One region of the Dietzia sp. NPDC055340 genome, then DNA from elsewhere that is predicted to be linked to it. Evidence: predicted binding sites of a transcription regulator. Region 1 holds the regulator's gene; each other region holds the start of a gene.

Region 1 (3,452 bases):
CGAGGGCTCGTCCGCCCAGGCCGACGCGGCGATGGCCGAGCTCGCCCAACTCGCGGAGACCGCCGGGTCCGAGGTGTGCGACGCGCTGATCCAGCGCCGGGACAAGCCCGATGCGTCGACGTACATCGGGTCCGGCAAGGTGAGCGTGCTCAAGGATGTGATCGCCGCCACCGGCGCGGATACGGTAATCTGTGACGGTGAGCTGACCCCGGGCCAGCTGATCTCGCTGGAGAAAGCCGTGAACGTCAAGGTCATCGACCGGACCGCACTGATCCTGGATATCTTCGCCCAGCACGCCACGAGCCGCGAAGGCAAGGCGCAGGTCTCGCTGGCCCAGATGGAGTACATGCTTCCCAGGCTGCGGGGTTGGGGCGAGTCGCTCTCCCGGCAGGCAGGCGGCCGCGCCGGCAGCAACGGTGGGGTGGGCCTGCGCGGTCCCGGCGAGACCAAGATCGAAACCGACCGCCGCCGGATCCGTGAGCGGATGGCGAAGCTGCGACGCGAGATCAAGGGTATGAAGCAGGCTCGCGACACCAAGCGTCACCGCCGTCGTGCCACCCCGGTGCCGTCGATCGCGATCGCCGGGTACACGAACGCCGGTAAATCGAGTCTCCTGAACCGGATCACCGGAGCCGGGGTGCTCGTTCAGAACGCGCTGTTCGCCACCCTGGACCCCACGACCCGGCGTGCAGATCTCCCGGACGGGCGAACGGTCGTGTTCACCGACACCGTGGGCTTCGTCCGACACCTTCCCACGCAACTCGTTGAGGCATTCCGATCGACTCTGGAAGAGGTCGTCGATTCGGAACTGCTCCTGCACGTGGTCGATGGCTCGGATCCGATGCCGCTGCACCAGATCGAAGCGGTGCGCAGGGTGATCAACGACGTCGTCGAGGAGCAGGGCGCCGAGCGGCCCCGTGAGTTGGTCGTGATCAACAAGATCGATGCGGCAGACCCGTTGGTGCTGACCGAGCTGCATCACGCGGTTCCGGACGGCGTGTTCGTGTCCGCCGCGACGGGGGAGGGGATGGACGAGCTCCTCGAGGCGATCATGGACATCATTGCCTCCGGTGACACTGAGGTCACGCTACTCGTGCCCTACCGGCGGGGTGAGGTGATCTCCCGGGTGCACGCGGAGGGCGCGGTTCTCGCTGAGGCGCACACGCAGGAGGGCACGAGGATCACGGTGCGGCTGCCCCAGTCGGTGGCCGGCGAGGTGTCCGAGTTCCTGGCCGACGGCACACACGGCGGCGCCGCCTGAGCCCGGGTTCCGGGAGCAGGCGGCGCGGGCCGGACTGGGGACTTCTCGTGAACGTCACATCTTGCGGAAGACCGTGACAACCTTGCCGAGCACCGTCGCATGCTCGCCGGGAATGGGGCTGAACGCGGGATTATGGGGAAGTAGCCAGACGCCCGTCTCGTCCTTACGGAAGGTCTTGACCGTGGCCTCCCCGTCGATCATCGCGGCCACGATCTCGCCGTTGTCGGCCACGTTCTGCTGACGGACCACCACATAGTCGCCGTCACAGATCGCGGCGTCGATCATCGACTCGCCGACCACCTTGAGCATGAACAACTCCCCCGACCCCACCAGGTCCGCAGGTAGCGGGAACACTTCGTCGACCGCCTGTTCAGCCAGAATCGGCCCCCCGGCGGCGATGCGCCCCAGCACGGGAACATAGACCGCTTCCGTTGCCCCGGACGGGCGCCCCTGAGGCGGGGTGGGTGCGCGCCGACCCCGCGACTTCTGGCCCGGGACGCCATGCACGTCGACCGCCCGCGGCTTGTGGGGATCCCGGGTCAGAAAGCCCTTCTTCTCGAGGGTCCGGAGCTGATGCGCGACGGAGGAGGTGGACTGCAGTCCCACCGCATCGCCGATCTCCCGGATGCTGGGCGGATATCCACGGTCTTTCACCGTGTCGTGGATATGTAGCAGCACGCTCTTCTGACGAGGCGTGAGCGCCTCGAAGTCCGGTTTCGGCATCGCGATGTCCCTTCGGCGAATGGATGTTCGACGTCTCTCTTTGTCTACACCCTAGACGGGCCGGGAACGAAGCGCCACACACCTGTTCGAAGAAATTCGCGCTCGGGTGGTGACTCTGTCGGAGTCGCGTGATACAACTCTAGGCAGTGTTCGAGTTCGAACAGGTGTTTCGGGCAACACACACAAGCGTGCGATTCCGTGTCGCACAGTCTGTCGAGTAGGGAGTGGCCATGTCCGTTCAGGAGCTTCAGTCGCACGCGCACCTCACGCGGAGCTGGACCGAGGTCTGCGCAGGGGAACACGGCGTCGTCCCGGTCCGGGACTCGGGGGGCCGGGGCGGGCGGCCGGCGTCGGCTCTGCCGTCCGGCGCCTCACGCACCCGGCCGGTGGTCCGTTCGAAGGGCCGACGTGCCGGTGGGGCTGTGAGCACGGATCGCGCGCGGCCGGTATCGGCACGCAAGTCAGTGCAGCGCCGGGGTGTGGCATTCGACCGATCGCCGGCGAGCGGTCGTTCGACTTCTGCTGCCCCGGTCGTGCCCGGTCGTCGGATCGTGGTCCGATCGGCGGGGTCTGTGCGCGCGTGCAACGTGCAGGCGCCGGCGACGGCGCCAGTGGGAGTGGTGGATGACGTGCCGACGTGGGCGCTGGTCGTCTGTGGAGTCCTTTTCGGGATCGCGATGCTCCTGGCGCTGGCCTTCCTCGGCGGGCCCGCCTACGCGTGATCGGGTGGTCGGCCTCTTAGACTGGAGTAGAGACGGCACATGGTCCGTCTCCGTCCCGGTGAGCAGTTCACCTGAGGGCGTGAGATCCGGTCAATGAAGGGCGGAACGGGAATGTACTGCCCGACGTGCCACAACGAGGACTCCCGGGTGATCGATTCCCGGTCCGTCGACGAGGGGCAGGCGATCAGACGCCGTCGCGAGTGTTCGGAATGCGGGCACAGGTTCACCACTCTCGAGACGCCTCTGCTGACGGTCCTCAAACGCAATGGAGTGACCGAGTCCTTCAGCCGCGACAAAGTGGTCAGAGGCGTGCGCCGTGCATGCCAGGGGAGGTCTGTGGAGGAAGCCGCACTCCGCAGGCTCGCGCAGCAGGTCGAGGACGCGGTCCGCGCACGAGGCGCCTCCGAGGTCCCTGCGCACGAGATCGGACTCGCCATCCTGGGGCCGCTGCAGGACTTGGACGAAGTCGCGTATCTGAGGTTCGCCTCCGTATACAAGCAGTTCAGTTCGGCGGACGATTTCGAACGAGAGATCATCGCTCTCAAAGAGCGCCGCGACACTCGGTAGCCGGCCGGCTCAACGCGAGGACTTCTGGGACAGTGCGGTACGGACAGCCTTGTCGATCCGCTCCGGCGATACCGACTGGGCCGTACCGAGCGACTGCGCGAACAGCCCGACCCGGTATTCCGCCAGCATCCACCGCAGGTCACGGATCGCTCTGGCGCCGCCCGGCCGCGCGCGAAGCA
Region 2 (3,452 bases), on a different contig from region 1:
CGTGTCGGCCGCCGTAGCCGATCGCCACGTTGACCTTGCAGCCCGGCCGTCCGACGCTCGCCTTCTCGGCGGCGCGCAACCGCGCGGCGATCTTCTCCGGGAGCACCTCGAGGCGGCCGACGATCCGGACCTCCCAGTTGCGGTCGGGCCCGGTGATCTCGTCGACGACATCGGCGATGACCTGGAGCAGTTCCTCGAGCTCGGCGGCGTCGCGGCCCAGGTTCTCGGTGCTGAGAAGGTAGATCGTGGCCACGTCCACGCCGAGCTCGTCGCACCAGCCGAGCAACTCCGCGATCTTGGTGGCACCGGCGCGATAGCCATGACTCACATCGGTGAATCCGGCCTCGCGTGCCCAGCGCCGGTTTCCGTCCGCCATCACGGCGATGTGGCGGGGCAGCCTCGACTCGTCCAGCGAGGCGCGCAGGCGCGACTCGTAGAACGTGTACAGGGGTGAGGAGGCGTCCACGCGGGACAGAGTACCGCGCGGTGCCCCCTCGACCGAGCGCCGCCTCGACCACCATCGGATCATCCGCGGCGACCCTTTCGCACCGCTTCGGCGAGTGTGCGCAGGCTGTCGGCAGTGGTGTCCCAGCCGATGCAGGCGTCGGTGACGGACTGGCCGTACACCAACTCGGCGGCCTCCACCGACTGGGCCCCGGGCTCGATGAAGCTCTCCACCATGAGACCGGAGATGCCGTGCTCGCCACCGGCGATCCGATCGGCGAGCTCGCCGACGACCTCGGCCTGGCGCACATGGGACTTGCCGGAGTTGGCGTGGCTCGCATCGACCATGACCAGACCCGGGAGCCCGACCTTCGCGACCGATGCCACGGCGGCGGCCACCGACTCGGCGTCGTGATTCGGGCCACCGGTGCCGCCGCGCAGGATCACGTGACAGTCGTTGTTGCCGGCGGTCTCGACCACGGACGCGCGCCCCTCCGCGTCGGTGCCGAAGAACACGTGCCGCGACGCCGACGACCGGCAGCCGTCCACTGCGACCTGCACCTCACCGTCGGTGCCGTTCTTGAAGCCGACCGGCATGGACAGCCCCGACACGAGCTGGCGGTGCACCTGGCTCTCGGTCGTGCGTGCGCCGATCGCGCCCCAGGAGACGGCGTCCGCGATGTACTGCGGGCTGGTCGGCTCGAGGAACTCGGTGCCGACGGGAAGTCCCAGGTCGAGCACGTCGAGCAACAGCTTGCGCGCGGTACGCAGGCCACGCGGGATGTCGTAGCTGCCGTCCAGCGCCGGGTCGTTGATGAGACCCTTCCAGCCGACGGTGGTGCGCGGCTTCTCGAAGTAGACGCGCATGACGATCAGCAGGTCCTCGGCGAGCTCCTCACTCAGGGCGGCGAGGCGCCTGGCGTAGTCGAGCGCGGCCTCGGTGTCATGAACCGAGCAGGGGCCAACCACCACGAGCAGGCGGTCATCGCGGCCGGCCAGCACATCGGCCACATCGCCGCGGCTGCGCTCGACGAGCGCCTCGCGGGCCGCACCCAGCGGCATCTCACCGAGGATCTCGGTGGGGGTCGGCAGCGGCGAGTACGACAGGACCCGTCGGTCAGCGGTCTGGGTGGGATTCTCGGCGGTGATGGTCACGGCGGTGCGCTCCTGGTATCTCGGTGGTGGCGGGCCGGGTGCCGTGATCTGACGATGCCCTCGTCGACACCCGGGCCGCCTGTCTGAAATGGCGGGAGGCGGCGACCATGCTGGTCACCGCCTCTGGGCTCCGGGTGTCGACGTCCCTTCTAGAGGACGCGTGCGCTCGCGGCGCGGGCTCCACCCGGAGCCCACATAAAGCGCCAATAGGCGCGAGCGTTCGACATGCGGGCCACCATAACAGAACCTCCCATCGGGGCGGCGGCGGGGCGGCCGCGCCCCGGCGGACATCACAGGGGCCAGAGAACAGTGGCTCGAACACTTGATCTAACTATTCCTCCCCCGTAGACTAGTTCATACGTTCGATGTCGCGGTTCGACCGACGAGGAGGCGGTGAGCATGGCCATGACGAGGCCTGGGTCCACCGGCCCGCTCCGCGCGGTCCTGGACCCCGTCGACGAGCTCGATCCCGATGCGGTGAGCGACGCCGCCCGACACGCCACGAAGGCACAGAACCTCGCCGGGGCCACGCGCCTGGAGGCCGCTTTCCGCCTTGTCGAGGCCTTCCGCAGAACCGACGAAGCCGAGAAGACCGCGGCACGTCCGGCGTTCGCCCGACTGGAACCCGCCGACCGCGCCAGGAACGAGTTGTCCGCCGCAATGTGCCTGACCAGCTGGCACGCTGCCCGGCTCGTTTCCGCCGGCATACAGCTCCACACTCGCCTTCGACTTCTCCGCGACTCCGTCTCCCACGGCCTGTTCCCCGAGCAGCTCGCCATCGACACCGCATGCCGACTGGCCGAAGTGCCCGACCGGATCGTGCGTTCCGTGGAATCCGACGTAGTCCGCATGCTGGGCCGGGCACTCGACGGCGGCAGCAGACCCAGCCGCACCGCCCTGGATGCGATTGTCGATGCGGCGGTGACCAAACATGACCCAGGATCTCGCGAAGACGCGGTCGCCGCCGCTTATGAACAGCGCAAAGTCCGTTTCCGCCCGGGGCCCAACGGCATGACCACCATGTGGGCGAATCTGCCCGCAGCTGATGCCGAGAAGCTCCGCCGTCGGATCGACTCGGCCGCCCAGGCCGCACTGGATGCCCTCCACCCGCGTACCCGGGACCAGCTTCGAGCGGACGCGCTGTGCGCGCTCGGCGACCCCACCACGAATGATGTGTGTGACCCGCTCGGCGACGAGACGACCGGCAGCCCGTGGGCCACCGACTCGCCGGTCCGCATCTGCGTCATCGACGGTCGTGCGCAGGGCCTACCCAACCAGGTCGAGTTCGTCCGAGGCGCGTACGCCAGCTTCGACTGGCTGTGCGAGCAGCTGCTAGCGGGCGGCGACTCGAAGGTGCGCTTCGAGGTGGTCGACCCCGCCCCCGGCGCGCTCGACTCTCCCGACGCGGGCCTGAAGTATGTCATCAGTGCGGCGCTCGCCGAGCGCATCCGTCTTCGTGACGGCACCTGCCGGCACCCGGGTTGCACTGTCGATGCGAAAGACTGCGACGTCGACCATATTCTGGCGTTCGACCAGTTGAACCCCGCCCTAGGCGGCCCGACAGCCGAGTGGAACCTGCTCTGCCTGTGCCGCAAGCACCATCGCGAGAAGACATTCGGTCACAACGCCTACCGACCGGGCCCACTCGGCGAGCTGATCATCATCACAGGCTCCGGACACGAGTACCGAACGCTCCCCGGTGGCCCACTCGCCCGCGCCCGCGACCAGATACTCGAACACCAATGGCGAGAACACGTCGCACACCTCATCGCCGAGGACAACCACGTCACCAATCCCCCGGGAGCCGACCGGCAATACCGCCGGAACCCCTCGTATGGCGCGCCACCCTCCCA
Region 3 (3,452 bases), on a different contig from region 1:
GCTAATCCGCGGAGCTGTCGTCGGCAACGGTTATGCAGCCTCGGTTTCGCGGCTCAGAATGGTGGCTCGTCGTCCGGCATCACCGGCATCACCGGCGTCACCGGCGTCACCTGCCTCGACCGGTCCGCCAGGCGCTGTTCAGCCCGTTCGCGGCGGATCCGACGGTCCGCCCGACGCCGGTCCGCGAGGTGCGGACGGCGCCTGCGCCCGTCATCCGCGCCCCGCCCGCCGGTGCGCCCGGATTCGGCGGCGGCCATCTGGCGCCGGCTGCTGTCGGGATGCCGCGGGGCGGAGAGGTGCGCCAGGGATCCGGTCGGGCCCGTAATGACGCGGGTGCCACGGTCGGGCTCGGGGTGGTTGGGCCCGTGGAGCCACACGTACGACCCGTCGACGTCGCGGTAATACGCCCACACGCCGTCGGTCTTGAGCCGGTGATGGGTCCGGCACAGGCAGCCCAGATCGTCACTCGTCGTGCGACCGCCCCGGGCCGGATCGTCGTGGTCGAACGGGATGATGTGGTCCAGGTCCGCATGCTCGGCCAGGGTCTGGCATCCGGGGAACACGCAGGTCCCGTCCCTTCCGCGACAGAACCGGGCCAGCGCCTCCGACGGGCGGTACCGGCCTGCGGAGTCGCTGTGCGGGTCGGCGAGGTGCGCGAGCTCGTCGAGCCTGCGCCGGGCGCTGCGGTCCAGCTGATCCGCCGTGTGCCGGGTGATCGGTCCGTACCCGTAGAGACTGAGCCCGCGATTGTCGGCGCTGCCGTCGTCGTACGCGTGGATCACGACTCGTCTCGCGGCGTCCTGCGCGGCGGGGTCGGCGGGATGTTCGCCGTCGGGATCGGGCAGGCAGGTCCAGCCGCGGCTCATCGCGAGCAGTCCGGCGGCGCGGAGTTGCCCGGCAGTGCGCGGATCATCCGGATCGGCGCTGCGCACGAGGCCTTCCAGGCGCTGGAAGATCTCGATCGCGTCCTCCGCTTTGAGCGTGGCGCTGAGCATCCCGCGGTCGTTCCCGAGCGGGACCATCTCCACGTCCACCCCGCGTCGCGCCTGTTCAGCGCGGGCATCCGCGCCTACCGGGTCGTATTTGTTGATGGTCTTGGTCAGCATCTTCCGCAGCGGTCCGAGCCGGGGTGGGTGGGTGCGCCGCCGGGTGGGGGCGAGCCCCTCGCAGATCCGGCGGTCGATCTCGGGCATCATCTCGTCGGCGACGAGCGCGGTCTCCTCGGCGATGGTGTGCGCCGCGAGCAACCCGATCCACCCGGTCAGCAACAGGGCCGCCGTCCGCGGCAGCCGGTCGATGAGTTCCACGGCGGTGGAGATGAGCCGCGCCGCCCCGTGCCGCGACATCGACATGGACGCCCCGATCATGGTGGCCGCCGTCTCCCACGGGTCGCGGACTTCATCCCGTTCGCGCGCCGTCCGGACGCAGTCATAGGCGTAGAGCAGGGTGCCGCCCTCGGCCGCGTTGACCAGTCGTCTGGCGAGGTAGCCGCGGCGCTGCCCGGGGTCCCACCTGGCGTAGGCCTCGGGGACCAGCACATCGGCCGCCGGGCCGGTCGTGGTGGTGAAGCCGGGCGGGGTCTCGAAGTGCCCGCCGGGCAGCGGGCCGGGGAACGGGGAATCGGTGCGGGAGGAGGTCTGGGTAGCGGTCATGGATCGACAGTATGTTCGAGGTACGACACGGTTGCGATGGTGTCGTCGTCGCCCCCGGTGTGGCCACGCGCGCTCGGTCCCCCTGACCTGTGGTGCCCTGAACATGTCGAGCAGGGCACCGCAGGTCAGGGCGGTGCGGCGACGTGGCGCGGGCGGGCTCCGCTGGCGCGGTCGGCGGGCGGTGGTTGGTGCGCGGTGGTTGGCGCGCGGCGCGGGACGATCGTCAGCAGCGGAGCCGCTCGAAATGGCCTCTGACCTGCGGTGCCCTGCAGGCATCGCGCAGGGCACCGCAGGTGGGCGGTGGGGCCTGGGTGGGAGGCCGGGGCGGGGATGACGACGAGGACCGCCCACCCGGGAATGTCGGACCGGCCGGATAGGTTGTCCTCGTCAGACCACGGCCGCAAGGGACGTGCAGTGGCCGAAAACAGGGGCGCATTTACGCGCGGAAGGGAATGGATGTCGCGATGAGTCAGCACACCGGGAATGCCGAGACCAGGGAATTCCAGGCGGAGACCCGACAGTTGCTGGATCTGATGATCCACTCGATCTATTCCAATCCGGACACGTTCCTGCGCGAGGTCATCTCCAACTCGTCCGACGCGCTGGACAAGCTGCGGTTGGCGGCGCTGCAGGACTCGACGCTGGGCGTGGACACGTCCGATCTGCACATCGAGCTCATCCCGGACGAGCAGGCCCGCAGCCTCGTGATCAGGGACAACGGCATCGGTATGTCCCGTGAGGAGGTCGTGGACCTCATCGGCACGCTCGCCAAGTCGGGTACCGGGCAGATGCGTGAGGCGCTGTCGGCCGCGCGGGCGGCGCAGGAATCGGGCGAGATCTCGGAGCAGGCCACCGCCGACCTGATCGGTCAGTTCGGCATCGGCTTCTACTCGACGTTCATGGTCGCGGACTCGGTCACGCTCGTCACCCGCAAGGCCGGGGAGTCGGCTGGCACGCGCTGGGTCTCCAGTGGCGAGGACACGTACACGATCGAGGAGGACGCGGACGCGCCCCAGGGCACGTCGGTGATCCTGCAGCTCAAGCCTGCCGGTGGGGACGCCGCGCTGCCTGATTACGCCGACGAGAACACGCTGCGGCGTGTCGTCCGGACGTACTCCGACTTCATCGCGTGGCCGATCCGGATGGAGGTGGAGCGTCCCGCGCCGGAGCCGGAGGGCGATACGGGGGACCACGACGAGGCCAACGATCCCTCGGCCGAGAACTCCATCACCGAGACCGTCACGCTGAACTCGCAGAAGGCGCTCTGGACGCGCCCCAAGTCCGAGGTCTCGGACGAGGAGTACGCGGAGTTCTACCGCCATATCTCGCACGCGTGGGACGAGCCGCTCGAGACCATTACGCTCAAGGCGGAGGGCACGTTCGAGTACCAGGCGCTGCTGTTCCTTCCCTCGCAGGTGCCGTTCGATCTGTTCTCGCCGGACGTCAAGCGGGGTGTGCAGCTCTACGTGCGTCGGGTGTTCATCATGGACGACTGTGAGGAGCTGGTTCCGCCGTTCCTGCGCTTCGTCAAGGGCATCGTCGACGCCCAGGATCTCTCGCTGAACGTCTCCCGCGAGATCCTGCAGCAGGACCGCCAGATCCGCGCGATCCGCAAGCGGCTGGTCAAGCGGGTGCTGCAGGCGATCGAGCAGGTCAAGCGGGATCGTCCCGAGGAGTTCCGGAGCTTCTGGGCGAACTTCGGCGCGGTCCTCAAGGAGGGCCTGATCGCGGATGTCGACGCGCGGGATCAGCTGCTCGCGGTCAGCACGTTCGCCTCGACGCGGCCGGCGGTCGAGAGTG
Region 4 (3,452 bases), on a different contig from region 1:
GGTCCACACCGACGTGATGGACGGGGTACTGCGCCACCTGGCGGGAATCCTGGACGGCGCCGGTGTGCTCGCCGCCGACGCCTTCTGGGACGAGGCACGGCGGTGCCTGGAGGATCTCGACGACGACGACGGACGCGTGCATGAACCCACACGCGACGCGCTCTTCTCGCCACGGTTCGAGCACTCGTGCCTCAACCGGCTGCAGCTACGCAACACCCGACAGATGGTCGACCTCACCGACCAGGCGGGCTCACTCCAGTTCGCGGGGCATCTCGACAACCCGTTGGCCCGGTTGGGTGCCGTAACCTCCTAGGCCATGAACGGACAGGAACTCCAGCGTCGGGCGGCGGAGCGGGCACGCGAGCTACCCGCCTCCACGTTGGAGTTCCCGTTCGGGTCCGAATACGAGGTGTACAAGGTCGCCGGGAAGATCTTCCTGTTCCTGGTTGACCACCGCGGTGAACCGATCGTCACCCTCAAGGCGCTACCGTCGGACAGCATGGCGCTGCGCGAGGCCCACGCCGACATCACGCCCGGTTATCACATGAACAAGCGGCATTGGATCTCGCTGCGTCCGGGCGGGTCCCTGACAGCCGACGAGGTGTCCGAACTCGTGACCGAGTCCTACCGACTGGTCGTGGCGGCTCTACCCCGGGCGAAGCAGCCGGTTGAGCCGCACGCCTTCGGCCGGGGCCAGCGCTAGACGCGACTCGGGAACACCCGATCGCGTCACGTTTTCTGACCGAGCCCGCCCCGCGGCGCCCCTAGCTACCGGGCAGCTGGGAGGAGATCGAGTCGAACGAGAGCTGCCCCGTCGTGCCGCCGGACCCCTGGTTCGCCGCGGTCCCCACGGCGTCGACCGCCGAATCGGTGGGCACCACCTCCGCCAGGAGGCTGCCGACGTACGGCACTCCGCTGATCATGGTCTCCACGGACCCCTGGTGGTCACCGTTCATGAAGTGGTCGATCGACTCGCCGATCGCCGGCCCGACCATACAGACGGGCTGGACGCTTCCCGGCACGCCGACTCCCGCGAGGCCGGCGACGCTACCGGCGTTGCAGACCGCGGTGGCGACGGAGCCGACCGGCCCGGTGGCGTAGCCCGGCAGCGATCCGGTCACCGATCCCGGGAGAACCTCACCCATCGAGCCCAGGTAGTCGTCTGGGACATCCGAAGAGAGCTGGGCGTGTGCTGGCGCGCTGGACAGCGCGAGTAGGCCCGCTGCTATGGCTCCTACAACCGCGGTGGATCTGAACATGGTCGACCTCCAGGTGGAACATTCTGTGCGACCCAAGGTGTGGACCGCACCTGACCTGGACCAACCCTAATCAGACCCCGTCACAATGAACAGTGTTTTACTGTTTTGAGATAGCCGGACGGCCGCCGGGCCAAACGGGCCCGGCGGCTGCCGATACGACTTTCGTTGAGTCAGTTCTGCGGTGACAGCGAGGTCTCCGCGAGGGACCCGAGACGGTCACCCACGATCTCCTCTACCTGCTCGGTCACCGAGGAGGTGTCCACGTGCTTCGTGACCGAGGTGCCGACGACCGGGACGCCCCCGATCACCGCGTCGACCGATCCCTGGGTGTCGCCACCCATGAGGGCATCTCCCGACTTCGCCAACGGGTTGACGACCGAGCAGATACCACTGATCGGGATCGGCAGCGGCACGCCGGCCAGCCCGGCGGCAGCGGTCGCGGCGGATCCGACGTTGCACGTGAGAGTGGCCGTGGAACCGAGGACGCCGGTCGCGTAGCCGGGAAGCGAGCCGGTCACCGACGCCGGAGCCATCTCACCGACCGAGCCCAGGTAGTCACCGTCCATGTCGGACGAGCCCATCAGTGATCCCAGCGACCCCGATTCCAACCCGGAATCGGACCCGGACACCGATCCGGTCGCCGACCCGATCAACTCGGAGCTCTGTGCACCCGCGGTTCCCGCCGAGGCGACGAGCAGCGCGGCGGCGAGTGCGCCGACATAAGCGGTGGTCTTGGACATGGACTGGGACATGGACTGCCTCCGTTGTGGGAATTCGGGACGTCCGCCCCGGCTCGCAAAATATTAGGCCCACCACATATACCTCAGCACCAGCTGACCGTTACCCATACAGCCGAACTCAGCCCCCACACGGACTCCAAATAACCATTGCACAGCACGAGCGAGGGGCGTAGACTAGAACACACATTCGACGTAGGTGCGAAGCGGGATGGGATGGAGGTGGGGGCTGATGGAGAGGGATGACGACGACAAGGCGGGCCCGCCGACTTCGCCCACCGGTCCGGCCGCATCTGCCGCTGCGGCGGCGATCTCGGTTGCCGCCGATGCTGCGCGTGCGGGGTGGGAGGCCGAGAACCGTGCGGCGGCGCACCGACTGTCGGCAGCGCACCAGTTGATGACCGAATGCCTGGACTACCCGGGCTGCGGTACCGACCCCGACGATCCCCGGCCCGGATACTCGATCCTCGATGCCGCCGATGTCGCGATCACCCACCTGGTGCGGGTGCTGGCGATCTCCACCTACAAAGCCGGGACGATGATCTCCTTCGCCGCCGACCTGCACCTTCGCTACCCGGCGATCCTCACCGCGATGACCCAGGGACGACTAGATGAGGCCACAGCCAAAGCCCTGGCCGGGCAGATGGAATTCGTCGACCCCGCACTGCTGCACCAGATCCAACAGGACGTGGTCGATGACTACCTGGCCGCCATCGAAGCCGGCAGACGACCCGGCATGAAAGCCATCCGCAACCGGGCCGACGAGATCATCTCCACACGCGATCCGAACGCGGTCCGGGCCCGCAAAAAAGACGCCGGCCGCGACCGCGGCGCCAGCATCAGCCCCGGCCGCGACGGCATGTCCACCCTCCACGCCCTCCTGCACGCCGACGAGGCCGCCGTCCTGGCCGAAGCACTCGAACAGAAAGTCGCCGCCGACCGCGCCACCGAAGAAGACACCGCAGCCACTGCCAGCGAGCCCGCCACCGGCCCCTCCACCGCTAGCGGACCCGACACCGGCGCCGACACCGACACCGACACCAGCCCCGGGGCTGCAGATGCGCCCTACAGCCTGGCCCAACGCCGCGCCGATGCCCTGATGTCCCTGATCTGCGGCGACACCACCACACCCGCCGACACCACCAACCCCGCAGCGCCCGGCACCTCGCGCGGCTCCGGCACGCCGGACACGTCGGGCTCGGGCACACCGGACGGACCGGCTTCCGGTGGGGTGATGCTGCGGCCCAAGATCACCGTCATCGCCCCCACCGGCGCGAATGCCAGCCGCTGGGCAGACCACACCCGGGTGGAGTTCGCCCGCACCGGCGAAGCCGCCCTGCAGTCCCTGCTGGACATGCTCGCCTGCAGCGACGGCGCCAGCCTGCACCGAATCGATCCCACCCTCGGCGCCGCGGACGACCGAGACGCTGCGCTGCGGTACCGGCCCTCCGCAGCC

What was found. The regulator LexA, encoded in region 1, represses DNA repair genes until DNA is damaged. The targets are predictions, from matches to a motif close to CGAACANNTGTTCG.
Region 2: a site for LexA is predicted at 1,915-1,928, ahead of ACWIFB_RS05340 (DUF222 domain-containing protein). Genes of this name have one in related genera too.
Region 3: a site for LexA is predicted at 1,657-1,670, ahead of ACWIFB_RS02440 (DUF222 domain-containing protein). Genes of this name have one in related genera too.
Region 4: a site for LexA is predicted at 2,176-2,189, ahead of ACWIFB_RS01360 (DUF222 domain-containing protein). Genes of this name have one in related genera too.

The regions. Positions count from the first base shown of each region.
Region 1 is NZ_JBSHML010000023.1:3,528-6,979, forward strand. It holds gene hflX (GTPase HflX) at 1-1,261, shown strand, start outside; gene lexA (transcriptional repressor LexA) at 1,316-1,984, opposite strand; gene nrdR (transcriptional regulator NrdR) at 2,818-3,273, shown strand; gene hrpA (ATP-dependent RNA helicase HrpA) at 3,283-3,452, opposite strand, start outside.
Region 2 is NZ_JBSHML010000005.1:174,107-177,558, forward strand. It holds gene ACWIFB_RS05330 (isoprenyl transferase) at 1-466, opposite strand, end outside; gene ACWIFB_RS05335 (3-deoxy-7-phosphoheptulonate synthase) at 526-1,599, opposite strand; gene ACWIFB_RS05340 (DUF222 domain-containing protein) at 1,999-3,452, shown strand, end outside.
Region 3 is NZ_JBSHML010000003.1:32,098-35,549, reverse strand. It holds gene ACWIFB_RS02440 (DUF222 domain-containing protein) at 54-1,652, opposite strand; gene htpG (molecular chaperone HtpG) at 2,117-3,452, shown strand, end outside.
Region 4 is NZ_JBSHML010000002.1:37,072-40,523, forward strand. It holds gene ACWIFB_RS01340 (GNAT family N-acetyltransferase) at 1-313, shown strand, start outside; gene ACWIFB_RS01345 (MmcQ/YjbR family DNA-binding protein) at 317-703, shown strand; gene ACWIFB_RS01350 (hypothetical protein) at 765-1,259, opposite strand; gene ACWIFB_RS01355 (hypothetical protein) at 1,430-2,011, opposite strand; gene ACWIFB_RS01360 (DUF222 domain-containing protein) at 2,229-3,452, shown strand, end outside.